3 regions of the Lactobacillus sp. ESL0677 genome follow, and region 3 is predicted to be linked to each of the others. Evidence: predicted binding sites of a transcription regulator. Region 3 holds the regulator's gene; each other region holds the start of a gene.

Region 1 (6,206 bases), 250 kb from region 3:
TGCAGGCTTTGACAAAGAAGCAATTTCGAGGAATAGTCACGTCGGCATCGACCACATTAACAAGAATTATGGGACCAATAATGTCAGTGATTAGTGGCTTTTTAGTGAAGATGGATGCTCATTTGATTTTTGCAGTAGCTATTGGTGCGATGATCATTTCTATTTATATTATGTTTCAAAAAAAGTTAATTAAGTTGATACTATCATAAAAAGCTCTTGTAAAAAATATATTGACAGTAGTAAAATATTGCTATAGTGAAGTTTGAATAATTAAATTATTTATATATGAGTATATGGGATAAAGGTATGAACAAAAAATCAAAAGTATTAGCAATACTGACCGCCATTTTGATGAGTGGGTCGATTAGTTTAACTAATATTAGTAATTATGTTAGTCAACCAGTCTTAGCTGCCGTTAGCAAGAGTAAAGCTAAATCGCATCACAAGAAGCAAATTAAGGATAAGCGTGGGGGCAGTGGCAACCTGCTTAAGCCTAAGCTTGGCATGCGGCCACAGGATAATTTGTATTTGGCGGTAAATTCTAAATGGTTAAAGAAGGCCAAAATACCAGTTGATGGTGTCAGTGCTGGTGCTGCCGATAATCTTACAGTTAAGGTAAATAACGAATTAAGTCAGGATATGGCAGCTTTTGCTAATGGTAAAAAGCCGCTGCCGAATATTCCCAATTTTGCCAAAGCCGTTGATTTATATAAGCAAGCAGTAGATATGGATCAACGTAATCGCGATGGTGCCAAGCCAATTAAAAAGGATTTGGCAGCATTGGAAGGGATTAAGGACTTTGCTGATTTTAATACCAAGGCAGCTAAACTGTTTAATGAAAATATGCCACTGCCAATTAGTTGGGATGTAGAGCCTGATTTGAAAGATGCCAAAAAGAATGCTCTTTACTTTGGCAGCGTCAGTACAATTTTACCTGACGCTACTAGCTATCAGGACCCTAATTCAAAGCAGTTACTTGACATTTTTAAGAAGCAATCGGTTAAATTATTGGAGCTAGCTGGTGTGTCTAAGGATGATGCAACTACTTATACCGAAAATGCCATTAAGTTCGATAGCAAAATGGCGCAGAACTCCAAGTCAGCTGAAGACACCGCCGAAGTAACTAGCACTTATCATCCAATGAGCGTTAATGATTTTAAAGCAAAATTTGGTGACTTTGATATGTCCAGCTTTTTACAAGGAACAATTGGTAAAGAACCTGACCAGATTGTTGTCACTAATCCGGACTTTTTGAATAATGTTAACGGTTTGCTTAATAAAGAGAATTTCGCTGAACTTAAGAGTTGGTTGATTGTTGCCTTCATTAATAATGCTGCAGGAGATTTATCACAGCAATTCGTTGAAGCCAGTGCCCCCTTTGTACTAGCAGAATCTGGTCAAAAAGAGTTGCCTTCAGTTGCAAAACAAGCATATGCAATTACTGATAGTGATTATGATGATCTAATTGGTGAATATTATGGCCAAACTTATTTTGGCGCTGCTGCTAAAAAAGACGTCACCAAGATGGTTAAGCAAATTTTGAAGATTTACGAGCAACGCTTACAGAAGAATAAGTGGCTGTCCAAGACAACTAGACAAAAGGCGATTGCTAAATTAAAAGCAATGAAGGTTAAGGTTGGTTACCCAAGTGATGTGACGGACTTTTATGATGATGTAAAAGTCGTTCCAACAAGCCAAGGTGGTAGTTTATACGCTAATCGAAAAGCGATGGCGATTCAGGACATTAAAGAAACCATTTCAGAGTTAGATGAGCCAGTAGATCGTGATGATTGGGGCATTTCTGGTGATGAAGTTAATGCTTTTTATGATTCTAGCTTAAATGATATCAATATTCCTGCCGCTATCTTGCAAGCACCGTTTTATAGCAAGAAGCAGAGTAAAGCTGCTAACTTGGGTGGTATTGGCACAGTTATTGGTCACGAAATCTCCCATGCCTTTGACAATAATGGTTCTAAGTTTGATGAATATGGTAGTTTGAATGATTGGTGGACTAAGAAGGATTACGCCGCATTTAATAAACGTGTCAAGGCAGAAACCAAATTATTCGACGGTATCAAATATGACGGCAAAAAGGTTAGCGGTAAGCTGACAGTATCGGAAAATATTGCCGATCAAGGTGGATTATCCGTAGCGATTGCCGCTGGTAAGAAAGATCACGTCAATTTACGTGAACTCTTTAATAATTACGCCAGAATTTGGCGGTTAAAATTGACTCCGCAAGCGACAGCGGCTAGGCTAGCTATTGATGTTCACTCACCAAATGCTTTGCGAGTAAACGTTCAGGTGCAGTGTCAGCCAGACTTCTATAAAGTCTTTAAAGTTAAAAAGTCTGATGGCATGTGGCTGTCACCAAAAAAGAGAGTACTAATTTGGTAACACCTGTTTCATAAGTCATAGCAAGATAAAACCCCGAAATTAAGATGATTTAACTTCGGGGTTTTACTCTGCTTAAAATAATAATTTGTTAACGATAACATTAAAAAAGTAATTGTAAAATGGCAAGAAAGGTTATTTAATTATTTACGCTGTAATGTGGGCCGATAACTTATTGAGCATAATAAGAGCCTATAAAAGCGTGAACAGAAAACTATTTGATTAGAAAAGAGGTTAATGATGAAAATTACCGAGGAACAATTTATTGCCAGAAAAAATTATGTCAAAGGCATGTTCTCATTAGGCGGCTTAAGTGAATGTGGCAAGTCAGCCGCAGGTCTTTATCTTGATAGTATCGGGATTAAGCGAATGAAAATTATTCAGATTGAAAAGGACATGATGCGTGAGCGTGGTTACGAATTTGTAGATCATCCTTCAGAAGCAGACTTTCAAAATCTTTATGCCGATAATCAACAAGAAATTTTCAGAGAATTTTTTTATCGTCTTGTAGGTGAAATGGAAAAGGCTAACGTCCATTATGCTTCAATTGAAAGCCTTTATCGTGCAGAGCTTGGCGTTTATTTAAAACAACTATTGGGTTCAAAGATGATGAACATCTATATTGAGGCTCCTCTTAAGGTTCGTGCTACTCGTGAATTTAAAAAGCAAACCATTGATAATGGCAAAGAGTTTACATTTGAAGAAATCGTCGCTCGAACTAAGAAAAAAGATCAATTTAAGATTAAGCACGGCGCTAAAGAAGTTAAAGAGATTGCCGATGTTATTATTAATAATGATGCATTTGTGGAAAATGAAAAGCAATATCACAATATTATTGCTGGAATTGCCTCTATTATAAAAAAGTAAATGCTAAAGTCAGTTTGTTTTAAAACTGGCTTATTTATTGCTCTGTTAATGAGTGCGATTTTCTTTCTTGCTTTAAAACGCGTTGCACCGCCGGGCGTAAACGCGTTGGCAGACCAATTCTTTAGATATCGCAGTGTTGGGCAGCTGATTTTCTTTTCTGCATGGTGAAATGAAATTCTTGTGTAGTTTCTGTGGCAATATAATTGAGTCAAGTTCACTGCTGCCAATATTCAGCAGTGGCATAGCTTGCAATTCTGCTAGTGCAATAGAAAATTAATTAGCACTTTAAATGAAAAAGTGCTAACTTTTTCTTGTATTTTTTAGTAAAAGAGGTTATTATAATACATGTAAGTTAGCACTTGGCTAATAAGAGTGCTAACTGATTAATTGCAAACAAAGATTTATCAAATTTAATTTTAGGAGGCAGTCATGTTACAACCAATTGGTGATCGCGTGATCGTAAAAGTTAAAGAAGAAGAAGAAAAGACTGTTGGCGGTATCGTTCTTGCATCAAATGCTAAGGAAAAGCCAACTGAAGGTGAAATTGTTGCTGTTGGTGAGGGTGCTTATGCAGAAAATGGCAGTAAGATTCCAATGACAGTTAAAAAGGGCGACGTTGTTTTATATGATAAGTATTCTGGCACTAATGTTAAATACGAAGGTGAAAAATACTTAGTCCTTCACGAAAAAGATATTTTAGCAATCGTTAAGTAATTAAGGAGCGAATGAAGATGGCAAAAGATATTAAATTTTCAGAAAATGCAAGACGTTCCCTATTAAAGGGTGTTGATAAGCTAGCTGATACTGTTAAGACAACAATTGGTCCTAAGGGTCGGAATGTTGTTCTGGAACAATCATATGGCAATCCAGAAATTACTAACGATGGTGTTACAATTGCTAAAGCAATCGAATTAAAAGACCATTATGAAAACATGGGTGCTAAGTTAGTTGCTGAAGCAGCACAAAAGACAAATGATATTGCTGGTGACGGTACTACTACTGCTGTTGTTTTAACTCAAGCAATCATCCGTGAAGGAATGAAGAATGTAACTGCTGGTGCTAACCCAGTTGGTGTTCGCCGCGGGATTGAAAAGGCTACTAAGGCTGTAACTGATGAATTACACAAGATTAGCCACACCGTTTCTTCAAAAGACCAAATTGCTCAAGTTGCCGCTGTTTCAAGTGCTTCTAAAGAAGTTGGTAATTTAATTGCCGATGCAATGGAAAAGGTTGGTAATGACGGTGTAATTACCATTGAAGATTCTCGTGGTATTGAAACTGAATTATCAGTTGTTGAAGGGATGCAATTTGATCGCGGCTACCTGTCACAATACATGGTAACTGACAACGACAAGATGGAAGCTGACCTTGACAACCCATACATTTTGATTACTGACAAGAAGATTTCTAATATTCAAGACATTTTGCCATTATTGCAAGAAATCGTGCAACAAGGCAAGTCATTATTAATCATCGCTGACGATGTTTCTGGTGAAGCTTTGCCAACACTTGTTTTGAACAAGATTCGTGGTACTTTCAACGTTGTTGCTGTTAAGGCTCCTGGCTTTGGTGACCGGCGTAAGGAACAATTACAAGATATTGCTGCTTTAACTGGTGGTACTGTAATTACTGAAGACTTGGGTCTTGAATTGAAGGACACAACAATTGACCAATTAGGTCAAGCACGTCGGATTACAATTACTAAAGACTCAACAACCATTGTTGATGGTGCTGGTTCTGACGATGCAATCAAGGAACGCGAAGACTCAATCAGAAAGCAAATCGACGAAACAACTTCAGACTTTGACAAGAAGAAGTTGCAAGAACGTTTGGCTAAATTAACTGGTGGTGTTGCAGTTATTCACGTTGGTGCTGCTACTGAAACTGAATTGAAAGAACGTCGTTACCGTATTGAAGACGCTTTGAACTCAACTCGTGCTGCTGTTGACGAAGGTTACGTTGCTGGTGGTGGTACTGCTTTAGTTGATGTTGAATCAGCTGTTAAGGACCTTAAGGGTGAAACTGCTGATGAACAAACTGGTATCAACATTGTGTTACGTGCTTTGAGTGCTCCAGTTCGTCAAATTGCTGAAAACGCTGGTGAAGATGGTTCAGTTATCTTGAACGAACTTGAAAAGCAAGACAACGAAGTTGGTTACAACGCTGCTAATGGCAAGTGGGAAAACATGGTTGACTCGGGTATTATTGACCCAACCAAGGTTACTCGGACTGCTTTACAAAATGCTGCCTCAATTGCTGCACTGCTCTTAACTACTGAAGCAGTAGTTGCTGAAATTCCAGAAGACAAACCAGCTGATCCAGCCGCAGGTGCTGGTGCTGGCGCTCCAGGAATGATGTAATTAAAAATAGTTGATAATAAAAAAGTCGCTTGAACGAGCGGCTTTTTTTGCGTGGTAAAAATTAATTGAAAAGATAAGAGAATTGCTTAATTTGCATTTTTAATAGGTGCGCTAAGTCGGTAGCACCAATTTCGTTTAGTAGGTTGGCATAATAAGTTGCTTGTTGTTGGTCTTGATTACAAATTGCTAATTCTGACTTGCAAAGGAGTAACTTATCATACTGGTTGTTCTTTTGGGCTAATTCGGCAGCTTGAGTTAAAGCATCTTTAGCTGCATTAAAATCGTGCTGGTCTAGTGACAAACTTGCTTGATTAATTAATATGCTACACTTTAATGATTTGAGAAAGGGATAATGTTTATTAATGGCGTTAAGTATTTTAGAAATAATTTGTTGGCTAGTTTTATTATCAAAGGCATAAGCGATCATATTTAATATATACAGATCAATAATTGTTAGTACTTTGACATCGGCTAAATGATCGTACCAAATAGATTGAACTAGCTTTTTAGCTTGTTTTAAGTCATCGGGATGACTTAATAACAACTGTGCTTGTAAAATTTTTTTGATTCTGTTAATGTCATTAT
Region 2 (6,206 bases), 760 kb from region 3:
GACTCGCTAATGAGTAATTATAAATTCAATAATTTTAAGGCGTTTGGTCATTCTAACGGTGGCTTAATTTGGACGTACTGGCTTGAGCATTATTATGCAGACTATTCTAGTGAGACGAAAATGAAGTGCCTGATGACCTTAGGGACGCCGTATAATTTTACGGAAAATAATATGGCTAATCACACGCAAATGCTGGCTGATTTTATTAAAAGTCGCTCCAAATTGCCTAAGAATTTGCGAGTGTATTCATTATCCGGTGGTAAAAATTATGAGTCAGATGGCATCGTTCCTGAATCAAGTGTTGCAGCAGGCAAGTTTATTTTTCAAAATCAGGTTAAATCATATACGGCAATGACAGTTACGGGTAAAGAAGCCGACCATTCGGATTTGCCACAAAATAAGCAGGTTGTTCAATTGATTAGACAATATTTGTTGAGGTCGGAAAGACAACCAAAGCCAAATAAATAAAAGGGACAATGAACATGAAATATCAAGAGCAGCCAACTCAAATTGAAGTACGTGGTGGCCGTGTAAATAATTTGAAAAATATAAATGTCAATATTCCGCTGCATAAGTTTGTTGCTATTTCTGGTCTTAGCGGATCGGGAAAATCAAGCTTGGCGATGGGGATTTTATATGCTGAAGGTGCGCGGCGTTACCTTGATTCGCTAGCGACTTATACCAGACGCCGAATTAGCCAAGTTGGTCGAGCCACCGTTGATGAGGTAAAACATATTCCGTCAGCTTTGGCATTACGGCAAAGGCCGACAATCCCTGGTGTGCGGTCGACGGTTGGCACGGTAACCGAAATTTTTAATATTTTACGGCTGATTTTTTCACGGTTGGGCTCACCAGTTTGTCCTAACGGTCATCGGGTGGCGCCAACAATTAAAATTGCTCAAGCAATGGACCTATCGGGGGATGCAATGGGACAAATAATCTGTCCAACTTGTGGTGTTAAATTTTATGCGTTTAGTGCGGAAGATTTTGCCTTTAATTCTGATGGCGCCTGTACACAATGTCAGGGTTTGGGAACAGTTGAGCAGATTGATGACGACAAGATTATTGCCGATAAAAATTTATCGCTTGAGCAAGGGGCTGTGGCCACATGGCAGATTCCGGGACGTAACTGGATGTGGCGGATTGCACGTGAGCTCGGCGTTCGCACCGATATTCCGTATAAAGAATTAACAGCTAAGGAAAAGCAGATTGTTTTACATGGTGAAGAACGAAAAATCCCAATTGATCTTCCAACTTCAACTGGACGAGTTTATCATTTAGATGCTTTATATGAAAATGCCTATAATGCTGTTGCTAATTCGCGTAAAACTACCAAGTCAGAACGTGGCTTAGAGCGGATTAACGCCTTTTACCGTTTTAGCACCTGTCCACGTTGTCACGGCTCGCGGATTGATCCTAGTCGCTGGACGCAGCTAGTTGCCGGTAAAAATATTGTAGCGGCAGAGCAACTAACTCTGGGTGAGTTGGGTGACTATATGCAAGCGATTTTGACTGAATTACCAGAAGATATGCAGGCGCTAGCTCAAAATTTAACCGGTGAATTGATGCATCAGGTTAAGCCGCTGTTAAAGTTGGGCTTAGATTATTTAAGTTTGGCGCGGCAAGCTAGCACCTTATCAACGGGAGAGTTGCAGCGAATACAGTTGGGCCGGACGCTTAGAACAGAAACGACTGGTGTATTGTACGTTTTAGATGAGCCGTCTGTTGGTCTGCACTCAGATAATGTAGCTGGATTGATTGATGTTTTTCATGAATTAGTTAATCAGGGTAACTCCTTGGTCGTTGTTGATCATGAAACATCAATTATTAACGCAGCCGATTGGATTATTGAAATTGGCCCAGGATCTGGCAGTCAAGGTGGCCAAATTATTGCTCAAGGCACGCCTAATCAGATTAAGCAAAATGAAAATTCACACATTGGCCCTTATCTAACAGGTGACGCACCTTTACAAGTTAGGCTACAGGCTAAGGAAGATACTTTGTTTGCCAAGGGGAAGATTGCTTTTACAGTTACTGATCGCTTTAATCTGCACGATGTTCACGCGCAAATTCCTGTTGGTCGCTTGACCTCAATTACTGGCTTTTCCGGTGCTGGCAAGACAACGATGATTCTTGATTCGCTGTTACCAGCACTTGAGGCGCAAAAAAAGTCTGAGTCTGGTCCAGCTTGGGTCAAAGATTTAGCAGCCAGCGGAATTACGAATGTGATTAGTGTAAATTCTGCGCCAGTTGGTAAAAATCAGCGCTCAACGGTTGCGACGTATACTGATATTATGACGAATTTGCGCAAATTATTCGCTAACCAGCCACTAGCAAAGCAGTTAAAATATAAGGCCACTCATTTTTCTTATAATAATAAAGAAGGTGCCTGTCCAGCCTGTGGTGGGACGGGGGTAATTGCACTTGATATTCAATACTTGCCTGATATGGTGGAAACTTGCTCTGTGTGTGGCGGGCGACGCTATAACTCCAAAGTTTTGCAAGTTAAATGGCAGGGGTTGAGTATTGCGGATGTTTTAGCTCTTTCAGTTGATGATGTACTCAATCAAGGATTATTTGCCAAAGTGCCGGCAATTCAAAAAACAGTCACAACCTTGCACGATATGGGCTTGGGCTATTTGCATTTAGGTGAGTCAACGCCAGCTTTATCAGGTGGTGAAGCGCAGCGGTTAAAACTAACTAGTCACCTGCACCGTAAGCAAAAGGGTAGTCTGTTTGTCTTTGATGAGCCGACAGTTGGTTTACACCCGTATGATGTGCGGACATTGCTAGTGGTTTTGCAAAAATTGTTAGCTCAGCAGGCAACAATTATTACAATTACTCATGACTTAGATGTGATAGCTAATAGTGATTATATGATTGACATGGGACCACGTGGTGGTCAGCAGGGAGGTAAAATAGTTGCCAAAGGTATGCCTGTGGATATTTCCAAAAATTCCACAAGCTTGACTGCAAAATATTTGCGTAAACACTATGATTTATATCAAAAAAATAATAAATAGTCTATGCAAATTGCCGATTTATCGGCATTTTTTTGTTTACCTAAGAATAAAGCTATACATTGTGGAAAAGTGAGACAAATAATTTGCTATTTGTGGATAACCTGTTATAATTTAGGATGTAAACAGGTTAGCACTCCGATTAGTAGAGTGCTAATTGCAGACGAAAAACTATAATAAGGGGTGTTAATAAATGGCATACTTTGATAACGATTTTGATAATTTATTTAACGAATTAAACAATTCCTTCTTTGGTAATATGAAGGATTCTGACAACGGCTCAATACCAATCCATTATTCAGGTGATATGCACCTATCGCCGCAAAATTTTAATGGTCAAAGTCCGGTTGCTGGTCCAGACCCTAAGCAGGACAAGCCAATTGGTGTTGACTTAGTTGAGCAGGCAAAAAAGCATAAATACGATCCCGTAATTGGTCGTGATGAGCAAATTCAGGAAGTAATTGAAATTTTAAGTCGGCGGAAAAAGAATAATCCTGTCTTAGTCGGTCCTGCCGGTGTTGGTAAGACAGCGATTGTTGAGGGCTTGGCACAAAAGATTGCGAGCGGTGATGTTCCAGACAAAATGAAGGACAAGCATATTATCGATGTTAATATTAATGATATGGTTGCAGGTTCTAGTTTGCGGGGCAGTTTTGAAGAACGCCTGAAGAAGGTCATTGACCAAGCTAAAAAAGATCCGAACATTATCTTGTTCATTGATGAATTGCACAATATTGTCGGTGCTGGCTCAACTGATTCTGAAAATAATAGCGGCGATGCTGCCAACATTTTGAAGCCAGCTTTGGCTAGCGGTGATTTGAATTTAATTGGGGCAACAACCACCAGTGAATACCGTAGAATTGAAAACGATGCAGCTTTGGCCCGGCGTTTCCAACCAGTACAAGTACCAGAGCCATCGGCTGATGTGACTGTTAAAATTCTGGAAGGCTTAAAGAAAAAGTATGAAGAATATCACCATGTTAAATATGATGACAGTGCTTTGCGCTTAGCCGTTGAATTGTCACAGCGTTACATTCAAGGTCGGTATTTACCAGATAAGGCAATCGACTTAATGGATGAAGCTGGTGCCAAAAAAGGTCTGGATACTGTTCCCGAAGATGAAGCTAGTCTGCAGGAGCGAATTGGGCATCTTGAACACGAGAAGAGAGAGGCTGCTGAAAAGGAAGACTATACTAGAGCTAGTGATTTAAAGAAGCAAATCAAGGAATTGACCGATAAAAAGGATCATGTTCATGATGTTGCAACGCCGCGAGTTACGGCTCAAGATATTTATGCCTTAATTGAAGCAAGAACCAAGATTCCGATGAGTGAATTGCACGCAAGCGAGGGGCAACATAATCTTGACTTAGCTAAACGACTAAAGAAGGCGGTAATTGATCAAGATAGTGCGATTGATATTATTACCGACGCGATTGCGCGTAAGCAAGTTTTCAAAGATAATGATCGCCCAACTGGTTCATTCCTGCTCACTGGCCCAACTGGTGTTGGTAAGACAGAACTGGCCAAGCAATTAGCAATTCAGTTGTTCGGTGGTGAAAACCACTTGATTCGCCTCGATATGTCAGAGTATCAAGACCAAATGGCAGTTAACAAATTAATAGGTTCTGCTCCAGGTTATGTTGGTTATGGTGAGGGTGGTCAATTAACTGAAAAAGTCCGTCACCAGCCGTATAGTTTGATTTTGTTTGATGAAATTGAAAAGGCTAACCCACAAGTCTTCAACGCATTATTACAAATTATGGATGATGGTCGCTTAACAGATGCTCAAGGCAGGACTGTTTCCTTCAAGGATACAATCTTAATTATGACTTCTAATGCCGGCTTTTCTGATAATCTACTTAAAGATGGCAAAGTTGACCACGATAAGATGATTCAGGCACTAGAAGCTTACTTTAGACCTGAGTTCTTGAACCGTCTGGATGCAATTGTACCGTTTAACTCTTTGAGTGAAGAAGATATGACCAAGATTATCGATATTTACCTCAAGAAGATGGACCAAGTTCTTGCCAAGAGAAAAGTTCAGGTTGATGTTTCACATGAAACTAAGGCCTATATCGCAGAGAAGGGTTACGACAAGAAATTTGGTGCACGGCCATTGCGTCGGGTAGTTGAGCAAGATTTGGAAACGCCAATTGCTAAATTGTTAATGAAGGAACCAGATACTAAAGAAGTTAAGTTTACTGCTGATGATAAGCATGTTTACTTGAACGGTGAGGCGATATTGGATATTAATCCCAAGGTAGAAGCCGACGCCGAAAAAGTCGCAAAAGAAGAGAAATAATTTAATTTTAAAAACGTCACTTTTTAAAAGTGGCGTTTTTGTTATATATAGGTAGAAGAAACTATCATCTGCTGTTGACATCTGTATCTTTATGAGTTAAATTAGGTAGCAATTAAATAATTATGAAAATAACATGGCATAAATTTTCATATCTATTCTAAAAATTAATAAGTGGAGGTACTCTGATGAAACAAAAATTAGCAGATCTTGATTGGAATAATCTAGGCTTTGAATATCGCGATCTACCATATCGTTATGAAGCTAAATATAAAGATGGTGAATGGCAAGAAGGAAAATTAGTCGAAGATTCGACTGTGACTCTTTCCGAAGGTGCGGAAGTGTTGCACTATGGTCAGGAAATTTTCGAAGGTCTGAAGGCTTATCGTAGAAAAGACGGTAAAATTAATCTGTTCCGGCCTGATCAAAATGCCCACCGGTTTGCTTTATCAGCTGAACGTTTAGCAATGCCGCCATATCCAGAAGATAAATTTGTTGAGGCGGTTAAGCAAGTTGTGTTGGCTAATAAAGAATATGTTCCACCATATGATAGCGGTGCAACGCTTTATGTTCGGCCATTTATGATTGGCACCTCACAAGCTTTGGGTGTTGCTGCAGCGACAGAATATACTCTGCGGATTTTCGCTACACCAGTTGGTGCATATATTAAAGGCTTGAATCCAGCAGCTTACAAAGTTAGTCCGTATGACCGTGCTGCTTATGCTGGTACGGGTCAAGCTAAGACTTCGGGGAACTATGCCAGCAGCTTATTGCCATCAGTTGAAGCACATAAAGAAGGCTTTGCCGATTGCTTGTACCTTGATCCACGTGAGCACAAGTATGTTGATGAATTTGGTGGTGCTAACTTCTTCGGTATTACTCAAGAA
Region 3 (6,206 bases):
AAAGAAGTTTATCAAAATGCTAAGGTTGTTTACATTGATAGTCTGGATGAGAAGGCTTATAAAATGGCGCAATTGGGTGTCGATTACTTAGTTGTTATTCATTTTAATGACAAATTTAGCAAACTAACAGCGCAAGAATTTGTCGATCAAATTATTGTACAGCTAAAAGCAGATACCGTTGTTGCTGGGTTTGATTATACTTATGGGCCAAAAGACGTTGCCAATATGAAAAACTTCCCTAAATTTGCTAAAGGAAGATTTGATATTATTGATGTTCCTAAGCAAACCTATGAAGGTCAGAAAATTGGCTCAACTGAAATTAGAAAAGCAATTAGCGACGGCAATATGGAGCTAGCAACCGAACTGTTAGGTTCGCCGTATGTCATGTCTGGTATTGTCGGTCACGGATTGCGTAATGGTCACAAGTTAGGTTTCCCCACGGCTAATTTGGTTTGGTCGGAAAACAAGGTTTTGCCTAAAGTCGGTGTCTATGCAACTAGAACTAACATTGGCGATAAATGGTATGATTCCATGACCAGTGTTGGCTACAACGTGACAATTAATGAAGGCAAACAGATTTTTATTGAATCTAACTTGTTTGGCTTCGACCAAGAAGCATACGGGGAAAAAATGATTATCAAGTGGTATAAGTATACCCGGGGTGAAATAAAATTTGTTGATCTTGCAGGATTAAAAAAGCAAATGACGCATGATGAAGCAGAAATCAAGGCTTACTTTGCTGATAAATAAAGACTTCCATCTACTTAAAAGTAGGTGGAAATTTTTTGCTGCTAGAAAATCCAAATATTTTTAGCACTCGACTTGACATTCTGCTAAATGCTAGTATCATAATAATTGTTAGCACAAAAGATATGAGAGTGCTAAAAGTGAGGGCGATATTTATGTTGACCGAACGTCAAGAACTTATTTTAAAAACAATCATTAATGATTTTACACAGACTCATGATCCAGTAGGTTCGAAGACAGTGATGAATCAGTTGCCGATTAAGGTGTCGAGCGCAACCATCAGAAATGAGATGGTTGTTCTAGAAGATAAGGGCTTAATTGAAAAGACCCATTCTTCTAGTGGTCGTGTTCCTTCCAGTGAGGGCTACCGCTATTATCTTGATAATTTAGTCGAGCCGCTGCAAATACCGGAATCTGTTTATACCAAAGTTATTAGTCAGCTTGACCGACCGTTTCATCAAGTTAATGAAATCGTTCAAGAAGCTGCTAAAATTTTATCCGATTTAACTAACTATACGGCATTTGCGGAAGGACCGGAAAATCAGGATGTAACTGTAACGGGATTTCGGATTGTTCCGCTAGTTGGTCGGCAAGTGATGGCAATTCTAGTTACCAGTGATGGTAGTGTTCAGAATCAGGTTTATAATTTACCGCACAATGTTCATGGTGATGAGATTGAAAAAGCCGTTCGCATGATTAACGATGAACTAGTTGGTAAAAGTTTAGCTGAAATCACGCCGGAGCTGCTTAATAAGGCTGTTGGTCAAAATATCAGTGGTAAACATGCTAGCGAACTGATTGATTTGGTTGAAGATGTCATTAATGACGCTGCCAGTGAACAATTATATGTTGATGGTCAAATTAATTTGTTAAATAATTCTTCAACAGCGGATGTCTCTAGTATTCGTTCGTTATATGAATTAGTCGATCATAACGATTTGATTTCAAATTTGGTTTCTTACCAACCGACTTCAAAAAATGGTCGATTTCCTGTTAGGGTCAGTTTGGGCTCAGAATTACCGAACGAATTGTTAAAAGATTATAGTTTGTTAACTGCAGAGTACAGTGTTGGTTCCCATGGTAAAGGTGTAATTGCTTTGCTAGGGCCAACGAATATGCCGTATTCACAAGTAATTGGCTTACTTGAATATTTCAGAAATGAGTTAGCGAAGAAATTACTTGAATATTACGGTCGATTTAAATAAGGAGGTTAGCCGTGAGTAAAAAAGATTTTCCTAGTGAAAAAGATTTAAACCAAACAGAAGCGACTACCGCAAAGTCAGAAAAAGAAACAAAATCCGAAGCGAAAAAGCAGGCTGTAAAAGCAGATAAAAAAGAAAAAACGCCAGAGCAAAAGCTTCAAGAAGAATTGACTAAAGCTCAAGCAGCTAGCAAAGATTTTGAAGATAAGTATTTGCGTAGTCAAGCGGAAATGCAAAATATGCAAAACCGCTATAATAAAGAACGAGCACAATTAATAAAGTATGAGTCGCAATCTTTAGCTAAGGATGTATTACCAGCAATGGATAATTTAGAGCGTGCCTTAGTCGCCAAGGTTGATGATGAAGCATCTCAACAGCTAAAGAAGGGTGTGCAAATGACACTTGATTCTTTAGTTAAGGCTATGAAAGATCACGGAATTAGTGAAATTGAGGCTGAAGGTGTTAAATTTGATCCGACACTGCATCAAGCTGTTCAAACAGTTGCAGCTAGCAGCGATGATCAAAAGGACCACGTTGTCCAAGTTTTACAAAAAGGATATCAATACAAAGACCGTACATTAAGACCAGCAATGGTTGTTGTTGCACAGTAATGAAAGGATGTTAATTCAATGTCAAAAGTTATCGGAATCGACCTCGGAACAACTAACTCAGCAGTTGCTGTTCTTGAAGGTAAAGAACCAAAGATTATTACTAACCCAGAAGGTAATCGGACTACACCATCAGTAGTTGCTTTCAAAGACGGTGAAATTCAAGTTGGTGAAGTTGCAAAACGTCAGGCAATCACTAACCCGAATACTGTTATTTCAATTAAGCGTCACATGGGTGAAGCAGACTATAAAGTTAAAGTTGGAGATAAGTCCTATACTCCTCAAGAAATTTCCGCAATGATTTTGCAATATATCAAGAAATTCTCTGAAGATTACTTAGGTGAAAAGATTACTGATGCAGTTGTCACTGTTCCTGCATACTTCAATGATGCTCAACGTCAAGCTACTAAGGATGCCGGTAAGATTGCTGGCTTAGACATTAAGCGGATCATTAACGAACCAACTGCTTCTTCATTAGCATATGGCCTTGATAAGGATGCCGAAGATGAAAAAGTCTTGGTTTACGACCTTGGTGGTGGTACTTTTGATGTTTCCGTATTGCAATTAGGTGACGGTGTCTTCCAAGTATTATCAACTAATGGTGATACTCACCTTGGTGGTGACGACTTTGACAACAAGATCATGGATTGGCTCATCCAAAACTTTAAGGATGAAAATGGCGTTGATTTATCTAAAGACAAGATGGCTTTGCAACGGTTGAAGGATGCCGCAGAAAAGGCTAAGAAGGACTTGTCTGGTGTATCTTCAACTCACATTTCATTACCGTTCATCTCTGCTGGTGAATCTGGTCCTTTGCACCTTGAAGCTGACTTAACTCGTGCTAAATTTGATGAATTAACTAGTGACTTAGTTGATCGCACTAAGGTTGCTTTTGACAATGCCTTAAATGATGCTGACTTGACAGTTAGTGACATTGATAAGGTTATCTTAAACGGTGGTTCAACTCGTATTCCTGCTGTTCAAGAAGCTGTTAAGAAGTGGGCTGGCAAGGAGCCTGACCACTCAATCAACCCAGACGAAGCTGTTGCTTTAGGTGCTGCCATTCAAGGTGGAGTTATTTCAGGTGACGTTAAGGACGTTGTTTTGCTTGATGTTACACCATTATCACTTGGTATTGAAACCATGGGTGGTGTCTTCACTAAGTTAATTGAAAAGAACACAACAATTCCAACTTCTAAGAGTCAAATCTTCTCAACTGCTGCTGATAATCAACCAGCCGTTGATGTTCATGTTTTGCAAGGTGAACGTCCAATGGCTCAAGACGATAAGACTTTAGGTCGGTTTGAATTAACTGATATTCCTGCAGCACCTCGTGGTGTCCCACAAATCCAAGTTACATTTGATATTGATAAGAACGGTATCGTTAATGTTTCTGCTAAGGATATGGGTACTGGTAAGGAACAGAAGATTACAATCAAGAGTTCATCCGGTCTTTCTGATGAAGAAATTCAAAAGATGCAAAAAGAAGCCGAGGAACACGCTGAAGAGGATAAGAAGAAGAAAAAAGAAGTTGACTTACGTAATGAAGTTGACCAATTAATCTTCTCAACTGAAAAGACTCTGAAGGAAGTTAAGGATAACGACAAGATTTCTGCAGATGATACCAAGAAGGTCCAAGATGCTCTTGATGCGTTAAAGAAAGCGCAAAAGGACAATAACTTAGATGAAATGAAGTCTAAGAAGGATGAATTAACTAAGGTTGCTCAAGACTTGGCTGTTAAATTGTACCAAGCTAATGGTGGTGCTCAAGGAGCAGCTGGTCAAGCTGGCCCGCAAGCCGGCCCACAGAATCCGGGTTCACAAGGCGGCAATACAAGTGATGGTTCTGCAACTGACGGTGAATTCCACAAAGTAGACCCAAACAAATAAAGGGTTTATAATTGAATAAATTAGAAAAGAACTGCCGCGAAAGTAGTTCTTTTCTTTTGGAAAGTGAGGAGCTTTTAATAGATGGCACAAGAAGACTATTATAATGTGCTAGGTGTTGATCGTAATGCCAGTGATAAAGAAATTAACTCTGCTTACCGTAAATTAGCTAAGAAATATCATCCAGATTTGAATCATGAACCGGGAGCTGAAGAAAAGTACAAGGAAGTCAACGAGGCTTATGAGGTTTTGCATGATAAGCAAAAGCGGGCTCAGTATGACCAATTTGGTTCTGCCGGTGTCAATGGTAATGGTCAAGGCGGCTTTGGCGGCGGTCAAGGTTACGGTGGCTTTGGTGATTTCGGCGATATTTTCAATGATTTCTTCGGCGGCGGTAGCGCTGGTAGTCAACGTCAAGCTAACCCAACTGCCCCACAACGTGGTCAAGATCTTGATTATACATTGACAATTGATTTTATGGATGCGATTACGGGTAAAAAGACGCAGGTATCTTATACTCGTAGTGAAACTTGTTCGACTTGTCAAGGAACTGGTGCCGAGAAGGGCACGCATCCAATTACCTGTGATAAGTGTCATGGCTCGGGTTATATGACCGTAACGCAGAAGTCGATGTTAGGCATGATTCGCCGTCAGACAGTTTGTGATAAGTGTCAAGGTCGTGGTGTAATCATTGAGCACCCATGTCAAACTTGTCATGGTAAGGGAACTGTTGATGGTAAAAATAATATTGAAATCAATATCCCTGCCGGAATTGACAATGGTCAACAATTACGTTATGAAGGCCAGGGCGAAGCTGGTAAGAACGGTGGTCCTTATGGTGATTTATACATTAGTTACCGTATTAAGCCATCTAAGGACTTTGAACGTAATGGCAATACAATCTATACCACAGTGCCAATTTCGTTTGCTCAAGCAACTTTAGGGGACGAAATTGACATTAAAACGGTTCACGGCAAGAGCAAGCTGAAGATTCCTGCTGGTACCCAGCCAAACAAAAAATTTACTTTGCGCGGCGAGGGTGTACCATATTTGCGCGGGAATGGTAATGGTGATCAAGTAACAACTGTTCAAGTGCAAATTCCAGAGTCAATTAATGAAAAGCAAAAAGATGCCTTAGTCGACTTCGTCAAGGCTGGTGGTGGTTCAATTACACCACAAGAAAAGGGCTTTTTTGAACGCTTAAAAGAAAAGTTGAAGTAAAAATCTAATTAAGAATCCTAAACGTTTAGGATTCTTTTTCTTTTCAGAACTTTCAGAACTTTCAGAGCTTCTAATTAATTTTAACTGCACTTACGAATTTGCTATAATTAGAGAGATAGAAACAAAGGGTGCAAATAATTTATGGATATTAAAAAATTACAAGATTATCAAAAACACATTCGCAACTTTTCAATTGTTGCCCATATTGATCACGGCAAGTCGACTATTGCTGATCGAATTTTGGAATTGACAGATACAGTTTCGCAGAGGCAATTAAAGAATCAAATGCTTGATGATATGCCGCTTGAACGCCAACGAGGAATCACAATCAAGATGAACTCGGTAGAAATCAAGTATCATGCCCAAGATGGTGAAGATTATATTTTCCACTTGATCGATACTCCAGGCCACGTCGACTTTTCTTATGAAGTTTCACGGTCACTTGCTGCTTGTGAAGGAGCACTGCTAGTTGTTGACGCATCACAAGGTGTGCAAGCACAAACTTTGGCTAATACTTACCTAGCAATTGATGATGATCTAG

What was found. Region 3 encodes HrcA, which represses chaperone genes, less so after heat shock. Its sites were predicted from a motif close to TTAGCACTCNNNNNNNNNGAGTGCTAA; they were not measured.
Region 1: a site for HrcA is predicted at 3,614-3,640, ahead of groES (co-chaperone GroES). Genes of this name have one in related genera too.
Region 2: a site for HrcA is predicted at 3,151-3,177, ahead of OZX76_RS09585 (ATP-dependent Clp protease ATP-binding subunit). Genes of this name have one in related genera too.

The regions. Positions count from the first base shown of each region.
Region 1 covers NZ_CP113946.1:1,460,449-1,466,654, reverse strand. The annotation lists gene OZX76_RS07095 (MFS transporter) at 1-209, shown strand, start outside; gene OZX76_RS07090 (M13 family metallopeptidase) at 505-2,397, shown strand; gene OZX76_RS07085 (hypothetical protein) at 2,635-3,261, shown strand; partial or broken gene OZX76_RS07080 (glutathione S-transferase) at 3,361-3,511, opposite strand; gene groES (co-chaperone GroES) at 3,691-3,975, shown strand; gene groL (chaperonin GroEL) at 3,993-5,621, shown strand; gene OZX76_RS07065 (helix-turn-helix transcriptional regulator) at 5,683-6,206, opposite strand, start outside.
Region 2 covers NZ_CP113946.1:1,976,489-1,982,694, reverse strand. The annotation lists gene OZX76_RS09595 (alpha/beta hydrolase) at 1-468, shown strand, start outside; gene OZX76_RS09590 (ATP-binding cassette domain-containing protein) at 483-3,023, shown strand; gene OZX76_RS09585 (ATP-dependent Clp protease ATP-binding subunit) at 3,214-5,322, shown strand; gene OZX76_RS09580 (branched-chain amino acid aminotransferase) at 5,505-6,206, shown strand, end outside.
Region 3 covers NZ_CP113946.1:1,214,050-1,220,255, reverse strand. The annotation lists gene ribF (riboflavin biosynthesis protein RibF) at 1-750, shown strand, start outside; gene hrcA (heat-inducible transcriptional repressor HrcA) at 903-1,952, shown strand; gene grpE (nucleotide exchange factor GrpE) at 1,964-2,560, shown strand; gene dnaK (molecular chaperone DnaK) at 2,579-4,447, shown strand; gene dnaJ (molecular chaperone DnaJ) at 4,529-5,665, shown strand; gene lepA (translation elongation factor 4) at 5,807-6,206, shown strand, end outside.